Regions from separate parts of the Planococcus donghaensis genome, predicted to be linked through region 1. Evidence: a T-box and tRNA genes for the amino acid it is inferred to sense, from the RefSeq annotation. Region 1 holds a T-box; the other regions hold tRNA genes.
What was found. A T-box is a leader RNA that pairs with one kind of tRNA and senses whether it is charged. The one in region 1 lies ahead of serS (serine--tRNA ligase), so its partner is inferred to be a tRNA-Ser.
Positions count from the first base shown of each region.

Region 2: it has a tRNA-Ser gene. The T-box ahead of serS (serine--tRNA ligase) is inferred to sense a tRNA for this amino acid. The anticodon was not compared.
Region 3: it has a tRNA-Ser gene. The T-box ahead of serS (serine--tRNA ligase) is inferred to sense a tRNA for this amino acid. The anticodon was not compared.

Region 1 covers NZ_CP016543.2:37,620-43,289, reverse strand. Annotated here, with positions in the region: gene BCM40_RS00175 (alpha/beta fold hydrolase) at 1-300, opposite strand, end outside; gene serS (serine--tRNA ligase) at 400-1,674, opposite strand; T-box leader at 1,737-1,943, opposite strand; gene pdxT (pyridoxal 5'-phosphate synthase glutaminase subunit PdxT) at 1,955-2,569, opposite strand; gene pdxS (pyridoxal 5'-phosphate synthase lyase subunit PdxS) at 2,571-3,455, opposite strand; gene pdxR (MocR-like pyridoxine biosynthesis transcription factor PdxR) at 3,561-4,955, shown strand; gene BCM40_RS00150 (serine hydrolase) at 4,994-5,670, opposite strand, start outside.
Region 2 covers NZ_CP016543.2:1,142,927-1,148,596, reverse strand. Annotated here, with positions in the region: gene BCM40_RS05765 (DMT family transporter) at 1-850, shown strand, start outside; tRNA gene BCM40_RS05760 (tRNA-Glu) at 864-935, opposite strand; tRNA gene BCM40_RS05755 (tRNA-Ser) at 942-1,032, opposite strand; tRNA gene BCM40_RS05750 (tRNA-Asn) at 1,037-1,111, opposite strand; tRNA gene BCM40_RS05745 (tRNA-Ile) at 1,113-1,189, opposite strand; tRNA gene BCM40_RS05740 (tRNA-Gly) at 1,203-1,276, opposite strand; tRNA gene BCM40_RS05735 (tRNA-Phe) at 1,282-1,357, opposite strand; tRNA gene BCM40_RS05730 (tRNA-Asp) at 1,375-1,450, opposite strand; tRNA gene BCM40_RS05725 (tRNA-Met) at 1,454-1,530, opposite strand; tRNA gene BCM40_RS05720 (tRNA-Ser) at 1,598-1,690, opposite strand; tRNA gene BCM40_RS05715 (tRNA-Ile) at 1,706-1,782, opposite strand; tRNA gene BCM40_RS05710 (tRNA-Met) at 1,791-1,864, opposite strand; tRNA gene BCM40_RS05705 (tRNA-Ala) at 1,885-1,960, opposite strand; tRNA gene BCM40_RS05700 (tRNA-Pro) at 1,967-2,043, opposite strand; tRNA gene BCM40_RS05695 (tRNA-Arg) at 2,072-2,148, opposite strand; tRNA gene BCM40_RS05690 (tRNA-Leu) at 2,168-2,256, opposite strand; tRNA gene BCM40_RS05685 (tRNA-Gly) at 2,285-2,359, opposite strand; tRNA gene BCM40_RS05680 (tRNA-Leu) at 2,365-2,449, opposite strand; tRNA gene BCM40_RS05675 (tRNA-Lys) at 2,471-2,546, opposite strand; tRNA gene BCM40_RS05670 (tRNA-Thr) at 2,554-2,629, opposite strand; tRNA gene BCM40_RS05665 (tRNA-Val) at 2,637-2,712, opposite strand; rRNA gene rrf (5S ribosomal RNA) at 2,723-2,838, opposite strand; rRNA gene BCM40_RS05655 (23S ribosomal RNA) at 2,978-5,670, opposite strand, start outside.
Region 3 covers NZ_CP016543.2:956,644-962,313, forward strand. Annotated here, with positions in the region: rRNA gene BCM40_RS04670 (23S ribosomal RNA) at 1-1,534, shown strand, start outside; rRNA gene rrf (5S ribosomal RNA) at 1,674-1,789, shown strand; tRNA gene BCM40_RS04680 (tRNA-Asn) at 1,801-1,875, shown strand; tRNA gene BCM40_RS04685 (tRNA-Ser) at 1,881-1,970, shown strand; tRNA gene BCM40_RS04690 (tRNA-Glu) at 1,999-2,073, shown strand; tRNA gene BCM40_RS04695 (tRNA-Val) at 2,081-2,156, shown strand; tRNA gene BCM40_RS04700 (tRNA-Met) at 2,198-2,274, shown strand; tRNA gene BCM40_RS04705 (tRNA-Asp) at 2,278-2,353, shown strand; tRNA gene BCM40_RS04710 (tRNA-Phe) at 2,371-2,446, shown strand; tRNA gene BCM40_RS04715 (tRNA-Thr) at 2,471-2,546, shown strand; tRNA gene BCM40_RS04720 (tRNA-Tyr) at 2,554-2,637, shown strand; tRNA gene BCM40_RS04725 (tRNA-Trp) at 2,644-2,717, shown strand; tRNA gene BCM40_RS04730 (tRNA-His) at 2,738-2,813, shown strand; tRNA gene BCM40_RS04735 (tRNA-His) at 2,855-2,930, shown strand; tRNA gene BCM40_RS04740 (tRNA-Gln) at 2,942-3,013, shown strand; tRNA gene BCM40_RS04745 (tRNA-Gly) at 3,021-3,095, shown strand; tRNA gene BCM40_RS04750 (tRNA-Cys) at 3,102-3,175, shown strand; tRNA gene BCM40_RS04755 (tRNA-Leu) at 3,185-3,268, shown strand; tRNA gene BCM40_RS04760 (tRNA-Leu) at 3,669-3,752, shown strand; gene BCM40_RS04765 (hypothetical protein) at 3,988-4,515, opposite strand; gene BCM40_RS04770 (HAD-IC family P-type ATPase) at 5,079-5,670, shown strand, end outside.

The sequences.
Region 1 (5,670 bases):
AATAATAATCGCTTTCTTTTTATGAAAAAATTCAATAATCCCAATCACATCATCTCGTAAATAATCAATGGTGTAATGATTGATTCCTTCAGGCTTATCACTCAAGTTATAGCCACGTTGATCAGGTGCCACTACTCGGTAGCCTTTTTCCGCCAAGGGCTGAATTTGATTTTTCCAACCAAACCAAAATTCTGGAAAGCCGTGCAACAAAACAACTAAAGGGCCGTCTTCTGGACCAGCTATGGCCGTATGTAGTGTGATGCCGTTCGTCTCGATATAGCGAAAGTTTAGGTTGTCCATCGTAATTACTCCTTTCTGCCTCACTCTTTACCTTTTCACTACCCTCTTTTCCACATAAAAAAGCGCAAAAGCAAGTGCTTTTGCGCTTTTTTTGAAATATTATCCAATGGTCTTTTTGCCACCCATATAAGGCTGCAATACTTCTGGAATGTTGATTGAACCGTCTTTTTGCTGACAGTTTTCAAGCAAAGCTGCCACAGTACGACCAATGGCTAGTCCACTGCCGTTTAATGTATGGACAAATTCTGGCTTACCTGTTGCTTCACGACGGAATTTAATATTGGCACGTCTTGCTTGGAAATCTTCAAAATTACTGCAAGAAGATATTTCACGGTATGTTTCTTGGCTCGGGATCCATACTTCGATGTCGTATTTTTTTGCAGCTGTAAATCCAAGATCAGCTGTACACATCTTCAATACGCGGTATGGCAGTCCTAAAAGCTGAAGTACTTTCTCCGCGTGACCAGTCAATTTTTCAAGTTCGTCATAAGAATCCTCTGGCTTTACAAAGCGTACTAGCTCGACTTTATTGAATTGGTGTTGTCTGATTAACCCGCGTGTGTCACGGCCTGCAGAACCCGCTTCAGAGCGGAAATTTGAGCTGTAAGAAGCAAAGGCTTGTGGCAACATATCTGCCGTTAAAATTTCATCACGGTAGAAGTTGGTTACCGGTACTTCCGAAGTTGGAATAAGGAAATAATCTTCTTTTTCGATCAAGAATGCATCTTCTTCAAACTTCGGCAATTGACCAGTACCCGTTAAGCTCTCACGGTTAACCATATAAGGCGGCAACATTTCTTCATAACCATGCTCTTCTTGGTGAAGGTCCATCATAAAATTGATCAATGCGCGTTCTAAGCGAGCGCCTAGTCCGCGGTAAAAGACAAAACGGCTGCCTGTTACTTTCGCTGCACGTTCAAAATCAATGATGTTTAAATCCGTTCCCAAATCCCAATGTGGCTTAACTTCAAAATCAAACGCTGGCTTATCGCCCCATGTGCGAATTTCTTCATTATCATCTTCAGAATCGCCAAATGGAACACTATCATGCGGAATATTTGGAACACGCATCATAATATAGTTTAAGCTTTCTTCTACAGCTTTTAACTCTTCATCAATCACTTTAATTTGATCGCCGACTTCACGCATTTTTGTAATGGCTTCGTCCGCATTTTCTTTTGCACGTTTCATCGCTGCAATATTTTGAGATGCCTCGTTACGCTCTGCCTTTAATTTTTCTGTTTGTGCAATTAGTTCACGACGTTTTACATCTAATCCTTCAAAATCATCAAGCACAGAAATATCTTCTCCGCGCTTTGCAAGTTTTGCTTTTACTTCTTCAAAATTGGCACGTACAAAACGAATATCTAACATACCGTTTCCTCCTCAAGTTTTAATAACAAAAAAAGACAACAAAAATAGCCCCCGTCCCTTGGTAAAGGGACGAGAGCTACCCGCGTTGCCACCCTGATTGATCGGCAAAAGCCAATCCTCTTCATCACATAACGGCATTAAAACCGGCAATGGCTTTTTTCGCCATGCAACTCCGGGGTGGATTCAAATGTGTTTTTCACCGGTTCGCACCAACCACCGGCTCTCTTTGGAAAAACATTCATTTTACTATTTCCCATCAACGTTTCGTCTTTTAAATTAATCATACTTTACTATAAGTTGATGGGTTTGGCAAGAGAAGGTCTGACTTGTCTTGAATCATGCTTAAAAAATAATCGGTGATGCGGTGATCATCTGTCAATTCGGGATGGAAGGAACAGCCGAGAAATTGGCCATCTCTCGCCATCACAATTTTGTCATTATGCACACACAACACCTCAGCTTCTGCTCCGACACTGACAATATGCGGCGCTCGGATAAAGACCGCTTCAAAAGCTCCATCAATACCTCTAATCTCAAGCGGTGCTTCAAAACTATCCACTTGTCGACCAAATGAATTTCGTTCAACGGTAACATCCATCACACCTAAATGTGCATCTTGGTTACCAACGACTGTTTCAGCAAGTAGTATCAATCCCGCACATGTGCCAAACATCGGTTTTCCTGTTTGGGCAAACTCACGAAGTGGTTCCATCAAGCCGTAGCGATCAATTAAACGGCGCATCGTTGTGCTTTCCCCACCTGGTAAGATTAACCCATCTAAATTTTCAAGGTCTTTCGGCCACTTAACAGCAATCGCTTCCGCTCCGCACGCTTGAACCGACTTAATATGCTCACGAACAGCTCCTTGCAACGCAAGAACCCCCACTCGTTTCATCTTACCAGCCTCGCTCTTGCATACGTTCGCCTGCAGCAATGGTTGAAATTTCAATGCCCTTCATCGCAATGCCAAGGTCTTTTGATAACTCAGCGATCAATTTGTAATCTTGGTAATGCGTCGTCGCTTCAACAATCGCCCGTGCAAATCGCTCTGGGTTGTCTGATTTGAAAATACCAGACCCAACAAACACACCATCTGCTCCTAATTCCATCATTAATGCTGCGTCTGCAGGTGTAGCAATCCCGCCAGCTGCAAAATTAACTACTGGCAAACGCCCTAAACTTTTAACTTCTTTTAAAAATTCATAAGAAGCTCCTAAGTTACGTGCTTCTGTCATTAATTCATCTTCGCTCATTGCGACCACTTTGCGGATTTCTGCATTTACTTGTCGTAAATGACGGACGGCTTCAACAATATTTCCTGTGCCCGGTTCGCCTTTTGTCCGTAGCATTGAAGCACCTTCACCAATTCGACGAGCCGCTTCCCCTAAGTTCCGACACCCACAAACAAAAGGAACGGTGTATTGGTTTTTCAATAAATGAAACTCTTCATCGGCCGGTGTCAACACTTCGCTTTCATCAATATAATCGACACCCATCGCTTCTAAAATACGAGCTTCTACAATATGACCAATACGTGCTTTTGCCATCACTGGAATCGATACTGCTTTCATTACTTCTTCTGTGATGCGTGGATCTGCCATACGTGCGACTCCGCCATCTCTACGAATATCAGAAGGCACTCGTTCAAGTGCCATAACAGCAGTAGCTCCTGCAGCTTCTGCAATACGTGCTTGTTCTGCGTTGACCACATCCATGATCACGCCACCTTTTTGCATTTCAGCCATTCCTCTTTTTACACGATCTGTTCCTTGCTCAGTCATTTGTGAATTCCTCCTAATTTGTTGATAAATTCAGTATAATAGAGATTGACCATATAAAAAGACTCAGTTATAATCATTTCAATAAGGTCAGTTGGAGGAGTTCACATGGATATGCTGATGTTTCAGCTTCAAAAACAATCACAAACCCCTTTATATAAGCAGCTTTATCGTGAAATAAAAAAAGCCATTATCGAAGGTAAAATACTTGTCGACACTAAATTACCAAGTAAGCGAAAATTAGCCGACTACCTACAAATTAGTCAAACAACTGTAGAACTCGCTTACGCTCAACTAGTAGCTGAAGGATTTATAGAATCACGACCACGCAAAGGATTTTATGCCCAGCCGGTTGAAGAACTCGCCTATTTGGATATGCCGCATGATGAACCGGTTGTAGAAGAACCTGTTTCGTATAAAATAGATTTCAACTCTGGCAGTATTGATACGCAGTCTTTTCCTTTTTTAACTTGGCGGAAATTAACACGTGATATTTTAGATGATTCCAATCATGAATTATTATTATCTGGGCATCCTCAAGGAGATGACGTCTTACGTCAAGAAATCACTCGCTATTTGTATCAATCGCGTGGTGTGGTTTGTCAGCCAGATCAAATCGTCATTGGTTCAGGAACAGAACAATTATTGCCTTTATTGATTCGACTACTCGATAAAAAATTGGTTTATGGCTACGAAAACCCTGGTTACGCTCTAACACATAGCATTTTCAATCATCACGATCGTCAAGCAATTCCCATTGACTTAGAACAGGACGGATTGAATATTAGCCAACTAGAAGCATCTGTCGTGGATGTGGCTTATGTAACTCCTTCACACCAATTTCCATCCGGCTCCGTATTAAGTGCTACAAAACGGGCACAGCTACTGAACTGGGCAGCAGCGAAATCCGAACGGTATATTATTGAAGACGATTATGACAGTGAGTTCCGTTATACTAGTCAGCCTATCCCTGCTCTTCAAAGTATGGATTTGAGTGACCGCGTCATTTACATTAGTACTTTTTCTAAATCGCTTATGCCTTCTTTGCGCCTTGCTTATATGGTATTGCCTAAACGATTGTTGCCTGCGTATCAGCAGACATTTCGACATTACTCTTCGTCCGTACCGAGACACGATCAACACATGGTCGCCAAATTTATGAAAGATGGTCATTTCGCACGTCATTTGAATCGCATGCGTAAGTTATACCAAAAGAAAATAAAACGCCTTAGTTTATCTCTCACTCCATTTGCTCCAGCAGTAACAGTTTCTGGTGAACAAGCAGGGATGCATATTGTTTTGACTATCCAAACCCCATTGAGCGAAAGCGAATTGGTACAACGCGCAAAACAAGTTGGGATTCGCGTCACTGGCTTACAATCCTATGATGTTCACAAAAAAGACAGTGACTTCCCAAAAATTGTCCTTGGATTTGGTGGTTTGGCAGAAGAGGAAATTCATACGGGAATTACTGAATTGATGTCTTGTTGGGAAATTCAGTAAAAAAAGCCGTTCATCTTAAAAGATGAACGGCTTTCCTATTAAAATAACTCTTTTACAAAAGTGCCCGCATCATCCCATAAAGAAGACAAAAATTCTCCTGCACTACGGAACGATAAAGATACCCAGTTTGCACGTTTTACAGATTCAGTTGTGGCAACTTCGATGTTGGTTTCATTACCACTTAAATAACCATATTCCGTTCCTTCGGTTTTGGTAAACTGAATAGCTCCTACGACTAAATCTTTTTCTACTTCAGCTTCTAACTTGCCATTTTCAACAACCGCATCATCTAATACTAGTTCCGGTTGGTACAATTCTTTTTCGGCTGTCCGAATCATCATTGTTACAGGCTCTTTTACTGCGATCGCAACCTTTTCTTCTACACCTTTTTCAACTTCTAACGTGCCTTGTTCTTTAAACTGATAGCCTGCAGGAATAAGCTCTTCTTTCGTAAATTCATCAAAACCGTAGTCGAATAACACACGAGTTGCATCAAACCGTGCTTTATAAGACCCAGCTCCTTCGCTATCTAAGGCTCCCATTACTACTGCGATAAACCGTGTATCGTCACGTTTGGCTGTTCCTGCAAACGAATACCCCGCAAAATCAGTGCTGCCGGTTTTTAATCCGTCGACACCTTCGTATTCATAAATCAACCCTGGGAGCATTGAATTCCAGTTTTCCATACGAGTTTCGTCAGACGTGCCTTCACGAA
Region 2 (5,670 bases), 1.1 Mb from region 1:
CCTTTTTATGATTCCTTTTTTGCTATTAATCGTTTTATCTAGAAGAAACTTAAAACCACTATTACAAGAAATGAACAGAAACAAAAAAGCTTGGTTTATTTGGAGCTTTATCGGATTTGGCTTATTCTATACGCCTCTCTGCTTTGCAGCTGCTTATTCTCCTGGTTGGTTAATCGCAGGTACTTGGCAAATTACCATCATTGCAGGAACTCTTCTCGCTCCTCTATTTCTTATTACTGTACATACTAAAGAAGGGACATTTCAGTTAAAAGGAAAAATCCCGATGAAAGGGTTAATGATTTCTTTCATCATATTGGCGGGAGTCAGTCTCATGCAATTAGAACATGTTGCAATTGTTTCCCCTGCTACACTCTGGTTTGGTTTTATTCCTGTTCTTCTTGCTGCATTTGCTTATCCACTTGGCAATAGAAAAATGATGGAGATATGCGACGGTAGATTAGACGCATATCAAAGAGTTCTCGGAATGACCTTAGCCAGTCTGCCTTTTTGGTTACTATTATCGTTGTTTGGGTTATTCACGGTTGGTGGGCCATCTGCTTCACAAAGCTTCCAAACTTTAATTGTTGCCATCAGTTCTGGTGTCATTGCCACAGTGTTATTCTTTAAAGCTACAGATCTTGTTAGAGGAAACATGCAAATGTTAGGAGTGGTTGAAGCAACTCAATCAATGGAAGTTTTATTCGCTTTGGCTGGAGAAATTCTCTTCTTATCAATAGCACTACCTTCAGGATTATCATTAATAGGAATTCTTATTGTTATGGGCGGCATGATTCTTCATAGCCAGAATTCCAGTAAAACGAAAAAAAGAGTCATGCAATTAAATGCATGACTCTTTTTTATGATGACCCCTACGGGATTCGAACCCGTGTTACCGCCGTGAAAGGGCGGTGTCTTAACCGCTTGACCAAGGGGCCAAATACTGGCGGAGAAGGAGGGATTTGAACCCTCGCGCCGGTTGCCCGACCTACACCCTTAGCAGGGGCGCCTCTTCAGCCACTTGAGTACTTCCCCAGTATGGCTCCGAAGGTAGGACTCGAACCTACGACCATCGCATTAACAGTGCGGTGCTCTACCACTGAGCTACTTCGGAATGGTGGGCCTAAATGGACTCGAACCATCGACCTCACGCTTATCAGGCGTGCGCTCTAACCAGCTGAGCTATAGGCCCATATGTAATAGTATGGAGCGGGTGAAGGGAATCGAACCCTCATCATCAGCTTGGAAGGCTGAGGTTTTACCACTAAACTACACCCGCATAAATGGTGGGTCAGGACGGAATCGAACCGCCGACACTTAGAGCTTCAATCTAATGCTCTACCGACTGAGCTACTGACCCACAACATTGAATAAAAATGGCGGTCCCGACCGGGATCGAACCGGCGATCTCCTGCGTGACAGGCAGGCATGTTAACCGCTACACCACGGGACCATTTGGTTGCGGGGGCAGGATTTGAACCTGCGACCTTTGGGTTATGAGCCCAACGAGCTACCGAACTGCTCCACCCCGCGACAATATTATAGGTACTAATTTGAATCGATTTCTTTTAAAAATAATTGTCCACACATTTAGAAAAAATGGAGGAGGAAGAGGGATTCGAACCCCCGCGGGATTTGACTCCCCTGTCGGTTTTCAAGACCGATCCCTTCAGCCAAACTTGGGTATTCCTCCGTGATAAAATACAAATGGTGGACCTTGCAGGACTCGAACCTGCGACCGGACGGTTATGAGCCGTCTGCTCTAACCAACTGAGCTAAAGGTCCTAAAAAAGTGGCGGCAGAGGGGATCGAACCCCCGACCTTACGGGTATGAACCGTACGCTCTAGCCAGCTGAGCTACGCCGCCAGGATCTTTAATAATATAGTTGGTGGAGCCTAGCGGGATCGAACCGCTGACCTCCTGCGTGCAAGGCAGGCGCTCTCCCAGCTGAGCTAAGGCCCCATTGTTTGGTCGGGAAGACAGGATTCGAACCTGCGACCCCTTGGTCCCAAACCAAGTGCTCTACCAAGCTGAGCTACTTCCCGAACTTAGATGCTGAGTTTGTAAAAAATATGGCGCGCCCGAGAGGACTCGAACCTCTAACCGCTTGATTCGTAGTCAAGTACTCTATCCAATTGAGCTACGGGCGCTTTATGCTATTGTTGTAAATGGTGCCGAGGACCGGAATCGAACCGGTACGGTAGTCACCTACCGCAGGATTTTAAGTCCTGTGCGTCTGCCAGTTCCGCCACCCCGGCTAGGGGTCGAGATTCTGTAAAACAATTATGGAGCGGAAGACGAGGTTCGAACTCGCGACCTCCACCTTGGCAAGGTGGCGTTCTACCACTGAACTACTTCCGCAAAAATGGTGCGGGTGAAGGGAGTCGAACCCCCACGCCCGAAGGCGCTAGATCCTAAGTCTAGTGCGTCTGCCAGTTCCGCCACACCCGCGTGGCAATATCAATATTAAAATGGTGAGCCATGAAGGATTCGAACCTTCGACCCTCTGATTAAAAGTCAGATGCTCTACCAGCTGAGCTAATGGCTCGAGAAAGTGGTGCCGGAGAAAGGAGTCGAACCCTCGACCTACTGATTACAAGTCAGTTGCTCTACCAACTGAGCTACTCCGGCGAAAAAATGGTGGAGGATGACGGGATCGAACCGCCGACCCTCTGCTTGTAAGGCAGATGCTCTCCCAGCTGAGCTAATCCTCCGATATGTATTGCCCAGCGACGTCCTACTCTCACAGGGGGAAACCCCCAACTACCATCGGCGCAAAAGAGCTTAACTGCCGTGTTCGGGATGGGAACGGGTGTGGCCTCTTTGCCATCATCACTGGACTATTTGGTTTTGAAAGACAAGATTTATTATACCAGTATACCACTGGTTTTTTCAAGCTTTTTTTCAAAAAACTTTTTTCTTATTCTTTCAAAACTGGATAAACGACATTGGAACAGGCAAGTCTTCGTGTACATGGTTTTGGTTAAGTCCTCGATCGATTAGTATTCGTCAGCTGCACATGTCGCCACGCTTCCACCTCGAACCTATCTACCTCATCGTCTTTGAGGGATCTTACTTGCTTGCGCAATGGGAAATCTCATCTTGAGGGGGGCTTCGTGCTTAGATGCTTTCAGCACTTATCCCGGCCACACATAGCTACCCAGCGATGCCCTTGGCAGAACAACTGGTACACCAGCGGTGTGTCCATCCCGGTCCTCTCGTACTAAGGACAGCTCCTCTCAAATTTCCTGCGCCCGCGACGGATAGGGACCGAACTGTCTCACGACGTTCTGAACCCAGCTCGCGTACCGCTTTAATGGGCGAACAGCCCAACCCTTGGGACCGACTACAGCCCCAGGATGCGATGAGCCGACATCGAGGTGCCAAACCTCCCCGTCGATGTGGACTCTTGGGGGAGATAAGCCTGTTATCCCCGGGGTAGCTTTTATCCGTTGAGCGATGGCCCTTCCATGCGGAACCACCGGATCACTAAGCCCGTCTTTCGACCCTGCTCGACATGTACGTCTCGCAGTCAAGCTCCCTTCTGCCTTTACACTCTGCGAATGATTTCCAACCATTCTGAGGGAACCTTTGGGCGCCTCCGTTACTCTTTAGGAGGCGACCGCCCCAGTCAAACTGCCCGCCTGACACTGTCTCCCAAGCCGATCAGGCTTGTGGGTTAGAATTTCAATACAACCAGGGTAGTATCCCACCGACGCCTCCTCCGAAGCTGGCGCTCCGGGCTCTAAGGCTCCTACCTATCCTGTACAAGTTGCACCAAAATTCAATATCAGGCTACAGTAAAGCTCCACGGGGTCTTTCCGTCCTGTCGCGGGTAACCTGCATCTTCACAGGTACTATAATTTCACCGAGTCTCTCGTTGAGACAGTGCCCAGATCGTTACGCCTTTCGTGCGGGTCGGAACTTACCCGACAAGGAATTTCGCTACCTTAGGACCGTTATAGTTACGGCCGCCGTTTACTGGGGCTTCAATTCGCACCTTCGCTTGCGCTAAGCACTCCTCTTAACCTTCCAGCACCGGGCAGGCGTCAGCCCCTATACGTCACCTTACGGTTTTGCAGAGACCTGTGTTTTTGCTAAACAGTCGCCTGGGCCTATTCACTGCGGCTCTCTCGGGCTATACACCCTACCAGAGCACCCCTTCTCCCGAAGTTACGGGGTCATTTTGCCGAGTTCCTTAACGAGAGTTCACTCGCTCACCTTAGAATTCTCTTCTCGCCTACCTGTGTCGGTTTGCGGTACGGGCACCTCCCGCCTCGCTAGAGGCTTTTCTTGGCAGTGTGAAATCAGGGACTCTGAGACTCAGTCTCTTGCCATCACAGCTCAACGTATCAGGAATGGGATTTGCCTCATTCCACGCCTCACTGCTTGGACGTGCACAACCAACGGCACGCTCACCTTATCCTTCTGCGTCCCCCCATTGCTCAAACGGCGGGGAGGTGGTACAGGAATATCAACCTGTTGTCCATCGTCTACGCCTATCGGCCTCGACTTAGGTCCCGACTAACCCTGAGCGGACGAGCCTTCCTCAGGAAACCTTAGGCATTCGGTGGACGGGATTCTCACCCGTCTTTCGTTACTCATACCGGCATTCTCACTTCTAAGCGCTCCACCAGTCCTTCCGGTCTGACTTCAACGCCCTTAGAACGCTCTCCTACCACGGATCTCTTACGAGATCCATCCACAGCTTCGGTAATCCGTTTAGCCCCGGTACATTTTCGGCGCAGTGTCACTCGACCAGTGAGCTATTACGCACTCTTTAAATGATGGCTGCTTCTAAGCCAACATCCTGGTTGTCTAAGCAACGCCACATCCTTTTCCACTTAACGGATATTTGGGGACCTTAGCTGGTGGTCTGGGCTGTTTCCCTCTTGACTACGGATCTTATCACTCGCAGTCTGACTCCCAAGCATAAATCACTGGCATTCGGAGTTTGTCTGAATTCGGTAACCCGGGATGGGCCCCTAGTCCAAACAGTGCTCTACCTCCAGGATTCTCTATCTTGAGGCTAGCCCTAAAGCTATTTCGGAGAGAACCAGCTATCTCCAGGTTCGATTGGAATTTCTCCGCTACCCACACCTCATCCCCGCACTTTTCAACGTGCGTGGGTTCGGGCCTCCAGTAAGTGTTACCTTACCTTCACCCTGGACATGGGTAGATCACCTGGTTTCGGGTCTACAACTGCATACTCTGTCGCCCTATTCAGACTCGCTTTCGCTGCGGCTCCGCCTTCTCAGCTTAACCTTGCATGCAATCGTAACTCGCCGGTTCATTCTACAAAAGGCACGCCATCACCCATTAACGGGCTTTGACTACTTGTAGGCACACGGTTTCAGGATCTATTTCACTCCCCTTCCGGGGTGCTTTTCACCTTTCCCTCACGGTACTGGTTCACTATCGGTCACTAGGAAGTATTTAGCCTTGGGAGATGGTCCTCCCAGATTCCGACGGAATTTCACGTGTTCCGCCGTACTCAGGATCCACTCTGGAGGGGCAAGGTTTTCGGCTACGGGGCTGTTACCCACTGCGGCGGACCGTTCCAGGTCGCTTCGCCTAATCCTACCTTTTGTAACTCCGTATAGAGTGTCCTACAACCCCAAGAGGCAAGCCTCTTGGTTTGGGCTGATCCCGTTTCGCTCGCCGCTACTCAG
Region 3 (5,670 bases), 920 kb from region 1:
GTCGAGGCCGATAGGCGTAGACGATGGACAACAGGTTGATATTCCTGTACCACCTCCCCGCCGTTTGAGCAATGGGGGGACGCAGAAGGATAAGGTGAGCGTGCCGTTGGTTGTGCACGTCCAAGCAGTGAGGCGTGGAATGAGGCAAATCCCATTCCTGATACGTTGAGCTGTGATGGCAAGAGACTGAGTCTCAGAGTCCCTGATTTCACACTGCCAAGAAAAGCCTCTAGCGAGGCGGGAGGTGCCCGTACCGCAAACCGACACAGGTAGGCGAGAAGAGAATTCTAAGGTGAGCGAGTGAACTCTCGTTAAGGAACTCGGCAAAATGACCCCGTAACTTCGGGAGAAGGGGTGCTCTGGTAGGGTGTATAGCCCGAGAGAGCCGCAGTGAATAGGCCCAGGCGACTGTTTAGCAAAAACACAGGTCTCTGCAAAACCGTAAGGTGACGTATAGGGGCTGACGCCTGCCCGGTGCTGGAAGGTTAAGAGGAGTGCTTAGCGCAAGCGAAGGTGCGAATTGAAGCCCCAGTAAACGGCGGCCGTAACTATAACGGTCCTAAGGTAGCGAAATTCCTTGTCGGGTAAGTTCCGACCCGCACGAAAGGCGTAACGATCTGGGCACTGTCTCAACGAGAGACTCGGTGAAATTATAGTACCTGTGAAGATGCAGGTTACCCGCGACAGGACGGAAAGACCCCGTGGAGCTTTACTGTAGCCTGATATTGAATTTTGGTGCAACTTGTACAGGATAGGTAGGAGCCTTAGAGCCCGGAGCGCCAGCTTCGGAGGAGGCGTCGGTGGGATACTACCCTGGTTGTATTGAAATTCTAACCCACAAGCCTGATCGGCTTGGGAGACAGTGTCAGGCGGGCAGTTTGACTGGGGCGGTCGCCTCCTAAAGAGTAACGGAGGCGCCCAAAGGTTCCCTCAGAATGGTTGGAAATCATTCGCAGAGTGTAAAGGCAGAAGGGAGCTTGACTGCGAGACGTACATGTCGAGCAGGGTCGAAAGACGGGCTTAGTGATCCGGTGGTTCCGCATGGAAGGGCCATCGCTCAACGGATAAAAGCTACCCCGGGGATAACAGGCTTATCTCCCCCAAGAGTCCACATCGACGGGGAGGTTTGGCACCTCGATGTCGGCTCATCGCATCCTGGGGCTGTAGTCGGTCCCAAGGGTTGGGCTGTTCGCCCATTAAAGCGGTACGCGAGCTGGGTTCAGAACGTCGTGAGACAGTTCGGTCCCTATCCGTCGCGGGCGCAGGAAATTTGAGAGGAGCTGTCCTTAGTACGAGAGGACCGGGATGGACACACCGCTGGTGTACCAGTTGTTCTGCCAAGGGCATCGCTGGGTAGCTATGTGTGGCCGGGATAAGTGCTGAAAGCATCTAAGCACGAAGCCCCCCTCAAGATGAGATTTCCCATTGCGCAAGCAAGTAAGATCCCTCAAAGACGATGAGGTAGATAGGTTCGAGGTGGAAGCGTGGCGACATGTGCAGCTGACGAATACTAATCGATCGAGGACTTAACCAAAACCATGTACACGAAGACTTGCCTGTTCCAATGTCGTTTATCCAGTTTTGAAAGAATAAGAAAAAAGTTTTTGAAAAAAAGCTTGAAAAAACCGGCGATATACTGGTATAATAAATCTTGTCTTTCAAAATAAATTCAGTCTGGTAATGATGGCAAAGAGGCCACACCCGTTCCCATCCCGAACACGGTAGTTAAGCTCTTTTGCGCCGATGGTAGTTGGGGGTTTCCCCCTGTGAGAGTAGGACGTTGCCAGGCTGATCAATTATTCCGAAGTAGCTCAGTGGTAGAGCACCGCACTGTTAATGCGATGGTCGTAGGTTCGAGTCCTACCTTCGGAGCCAATTATGGAGAGCTGTCCGAGTGGCCGAAGGAGCATGATTGGAAATCATGTAGGCGGGCAACCGTCTCAAGGGTTCGAATCCCTTGCTCTCCGCCAGAAGATCGTTTTCAACAATTTATAGAATGGCCCCTTGGTCAAGCGGTTAAGACACCGCCCTTTCACGGCGGTAACACGGGTTCGAATCCCGTAGGGGTCACCAATTTCATGGAGGATTAGCTCAGCTGGGAGAGCATCTGCCTTACAAGCAGAGGGTCGGCGGTTCGATCCCGTCATCCTCCACCATTTCCTACATATTAAGTGTGAAATGAAAAAAATAGTATTATCGCGGGGTGGAGCAGTTCGGTAGCTCGTTGGGCTCATAACCCAAAGGTCGCAGGTTCAAATCCTGCCCCCGCAACCAAATGGTCCCGTGGTGTAGCGGTTAACATGCCTGCCTGTCACGCAGGAGATCGCCGGTTCGATCCCGGTCGGGACCGCCATTTTCACTTAACAAAGTGGGTCAGTAGCTCAGTCGGTAGAGCATTAGATTGAAGCTCTAAGTGTCGGCGGTTCGATTCCGTCCTGACCCACCATTTTTTTAGAAATACAATCTCCATGCCGGAGTAGCTCAGTTGGTAGAGCAACTGACTTGTAATCAGTAGGTCGAGGGTTCGACTCCTTTCTCCGGCACCATTTTTTAGGTGGGGTAGCGAAGTGGCTAAACGCGGCGGACTGTAAATCCGCTCCTTCGGGTTCGGCAGTTCGAATCTGCCCCCCACCACCAGTTTTTAGGGGCATAGTTTAACGGTAGAACAGAGGTCTCCAAAACCTCCGATGTGGGTTCGATTCCTACTGCCCCTGCCAATTTTAAAATTTATATGATGGCGGTCGTGGCGAAGTGGTTAACGCACCGGATTGTGATTCCGGCACTCGGGGGTTCAATTCCCCTCGTCCGCCCCATGTTTTAATTTAACTAAGTGAACTTATAAAATAGTAAAGTGGCGGTCGTGGCGAAGTGGTTAACGCACCGGATTGTGATTCCGGCACTCGGGGGTTCAATTCCCCTCGTCCGCCCCATCTTTTATTAATGGGGTATAGCCAAGCGGTAAGGCAACGGGTTTTGATCCCGTCATGCCCTGGTTCGAATCCAGGTACCCCAGCTTTATTGCGGAAGTAGTTCAGTGGTAGAACGCCACCTTGCCAAGGTGGAGGTCGCGAGTTCGAACCTCGTCTTCCGCTCCATTATTTGGCGGCATAGCCAAGTGGTAAGGCATGGGTCTGCAACACCCTTATCACCGGTTCGAGTCCGGTTGCCGCCTCCATAATGATTTGCCGGCGTGGCGGAATTGGCAGACGCGCGGGACTCAAAATCCCGTTCCTTCACGGGAGTGTCGGTTCGACCCCGACCGCCGGTATCATGAAAGAACCTGCCTGTTCTTTCCAAAACCCCTTAACTGTGAATATTCGCAGTTAAGGGGTTTTTTGTTGTATCCCTATCTAATTAATAATCGTTCTCTAAAAAACTATTTATGAACCTCAATGAACAAAAGAGGAAGTAGTTCCAAAGTGAATAAGGTAGAGTAGGCGAAAGGAAGAAGGAAACAGCAATTTAGTAAAGCTCATTAATATGTATAGTTTAGCGGGGAACAGTTACAAGAGGATGATCCTTTAAACCAGACTAATAGAAATTTTGTCATTCTTGTCTATTCCGCTTTTTCCTTAAACTTTAACGTATAAAATTAGTTATACTTTTAGAAAGTATTGGCGCGAAAAGTATGATGTGCTATAATAATTCTTGTCCGCTAAACAATACTTGCCGGCGTGGCGGAATTGGCAGACGCGCGGGACTCAAAATCCCGTTCCTTCACCGGAGTGTCGGTTCGACCCCGACCGCCGGTATACCGCAAGTAAAGAGCAAAAGCCCTGACTTAATCGTCAGGGCTTTTTTCTTGTAATGGTTTATATTAATAAATGCAACTAAACTAGTAATTATATAACCAATGTGTTCTTCCTGCAGAAAGTATTATCTTTTCATCTTACTTATGTATTGTATAAAGATTACTAGTCGAAAAAATTCATAAAAAGCCGGTGTAGAAAGATACCTTCTACACCGGCTTAACGATCAAAGTCTGACTTACTCAGCGTATTTGCAACTTACACGTGTATTTTCTGGTTTAAATATTCCATCTAGATTTGTTTTAAACAACCAAACATGTAAATCGTAATGCTGACCTGCCGAACCATCATGGTTATCCATTGGTCCTTGGAATTTTTGGTCGAATAGAACCGGTGTTTTATCAGTTAATTCTGCAGGTACGTACCATTCAGCTGCTACCAATTTATAGTGACCATTTTTTAGTGGTTCATAAACCAAAATTTCTGGTTTTTTAATGCGCAGCTTGTCATCATCCATACGGCTAGGTTTGACTAAGTGAATTCCCATATTAGGTACACATGCTCCGGGAACTAAGCCGACAAATCCTTCATCAAGTGCAACTTCGATGTTCCGATACTTTTTAACTGCTTTTTTGCTTATTGCCAACTGTTTTTCAATGCTGTACTTGTGATGTCCTTTGTCGTGGTCATGTGGATGCGCACTCACACTAGACAGGGCAGACAGACTGAGAAAAGCGACCATGATCATGGTAAAGATTTTCTTCATTTCAGCTCCTCCTTATTATATTTTTGACCTATGTATTAACAATTTGGTTTTTACAGCACCTATTATACACCTTCTCCTAATAAATACAATAGAAAAAACTGAATAATTAATTTTTTTAGAAATAAAATGACTTATTACCTATTTAGCAGTTCGTTTAGTGGCTTAAAAGAAATAAAGATCGCATCAAAGTTATTGACTTCATATGGTCTTTCATTAGATTAGTTTAAATAATGTCTTAGAATTAAGCTATGGTTTCCGCAATAATTGCAGCACCAAGAAACGTTCCAAATAAAACAAGCATGTCAGATACACGTGCATACGCTAAAATGGGCGGCGTGATTGTCAATTTGGTTTGAAAATATCGATGTAAGCGATACTAAGCAATTGGAAAGAAGGGAGACGGTGTAATACTTATTACGACGGCTATTCCAGGAAGCACAGTTTATGAGAGTCTGTCATAACCAATCCGATTGCCTATTAACATAATTCACAAATAGGTACTATGATAGACTGAATAGTAACTTAATTTATTGTCATTTTGTTAGTTGAAATGAGGGACAATGATGCAAGCCAAAAATTGGTGCGGAATAGATGCAGTTGAATTGCTGAAAATTTTCGATACAGATGTAGAAGTTGGCTTAAGCGAAGAAATAGCAAAAAAGCGTCATGAGGAATATGGAGCGAATGAGCTGCCAGAACCTAAACAAGAGTCTAAGTTTTTTAAGTTTTTCAAGCATTTTAATGATGTATTAATTTATGTATTACTTGTAGCAGCAGTTATCACTTTGTTTTTAGGGCATGGGATCGATACGGCTGTCATTTTGATGGTGGTAGTCATCAATGCAATTATTGGATATATCCAGCAATCCAAAGCGGAAAAGGCGTTGGAAGGTATTCGGAAAATGTTGTCTTTAAAAGCAACCGTAATTCGAAGTTCGGTAAGAAGAGAAGTACTCTCATCCGACCTGGTACCTGGAGATATTATAGTAATTTCAGCGGGGGAAAAGAATTCTGCTGATATTCGGATTTTAGAAGCAGTCAACTTAAAAGTAGAAGAGTCTTCATTAACGGGGGAATCGGTAGCAGTAGAGAAAAGTTCAGCAGTACTACCAAACGATACAGTGTTAGCTGACCGGCTCAATATGGTGTTTGCTG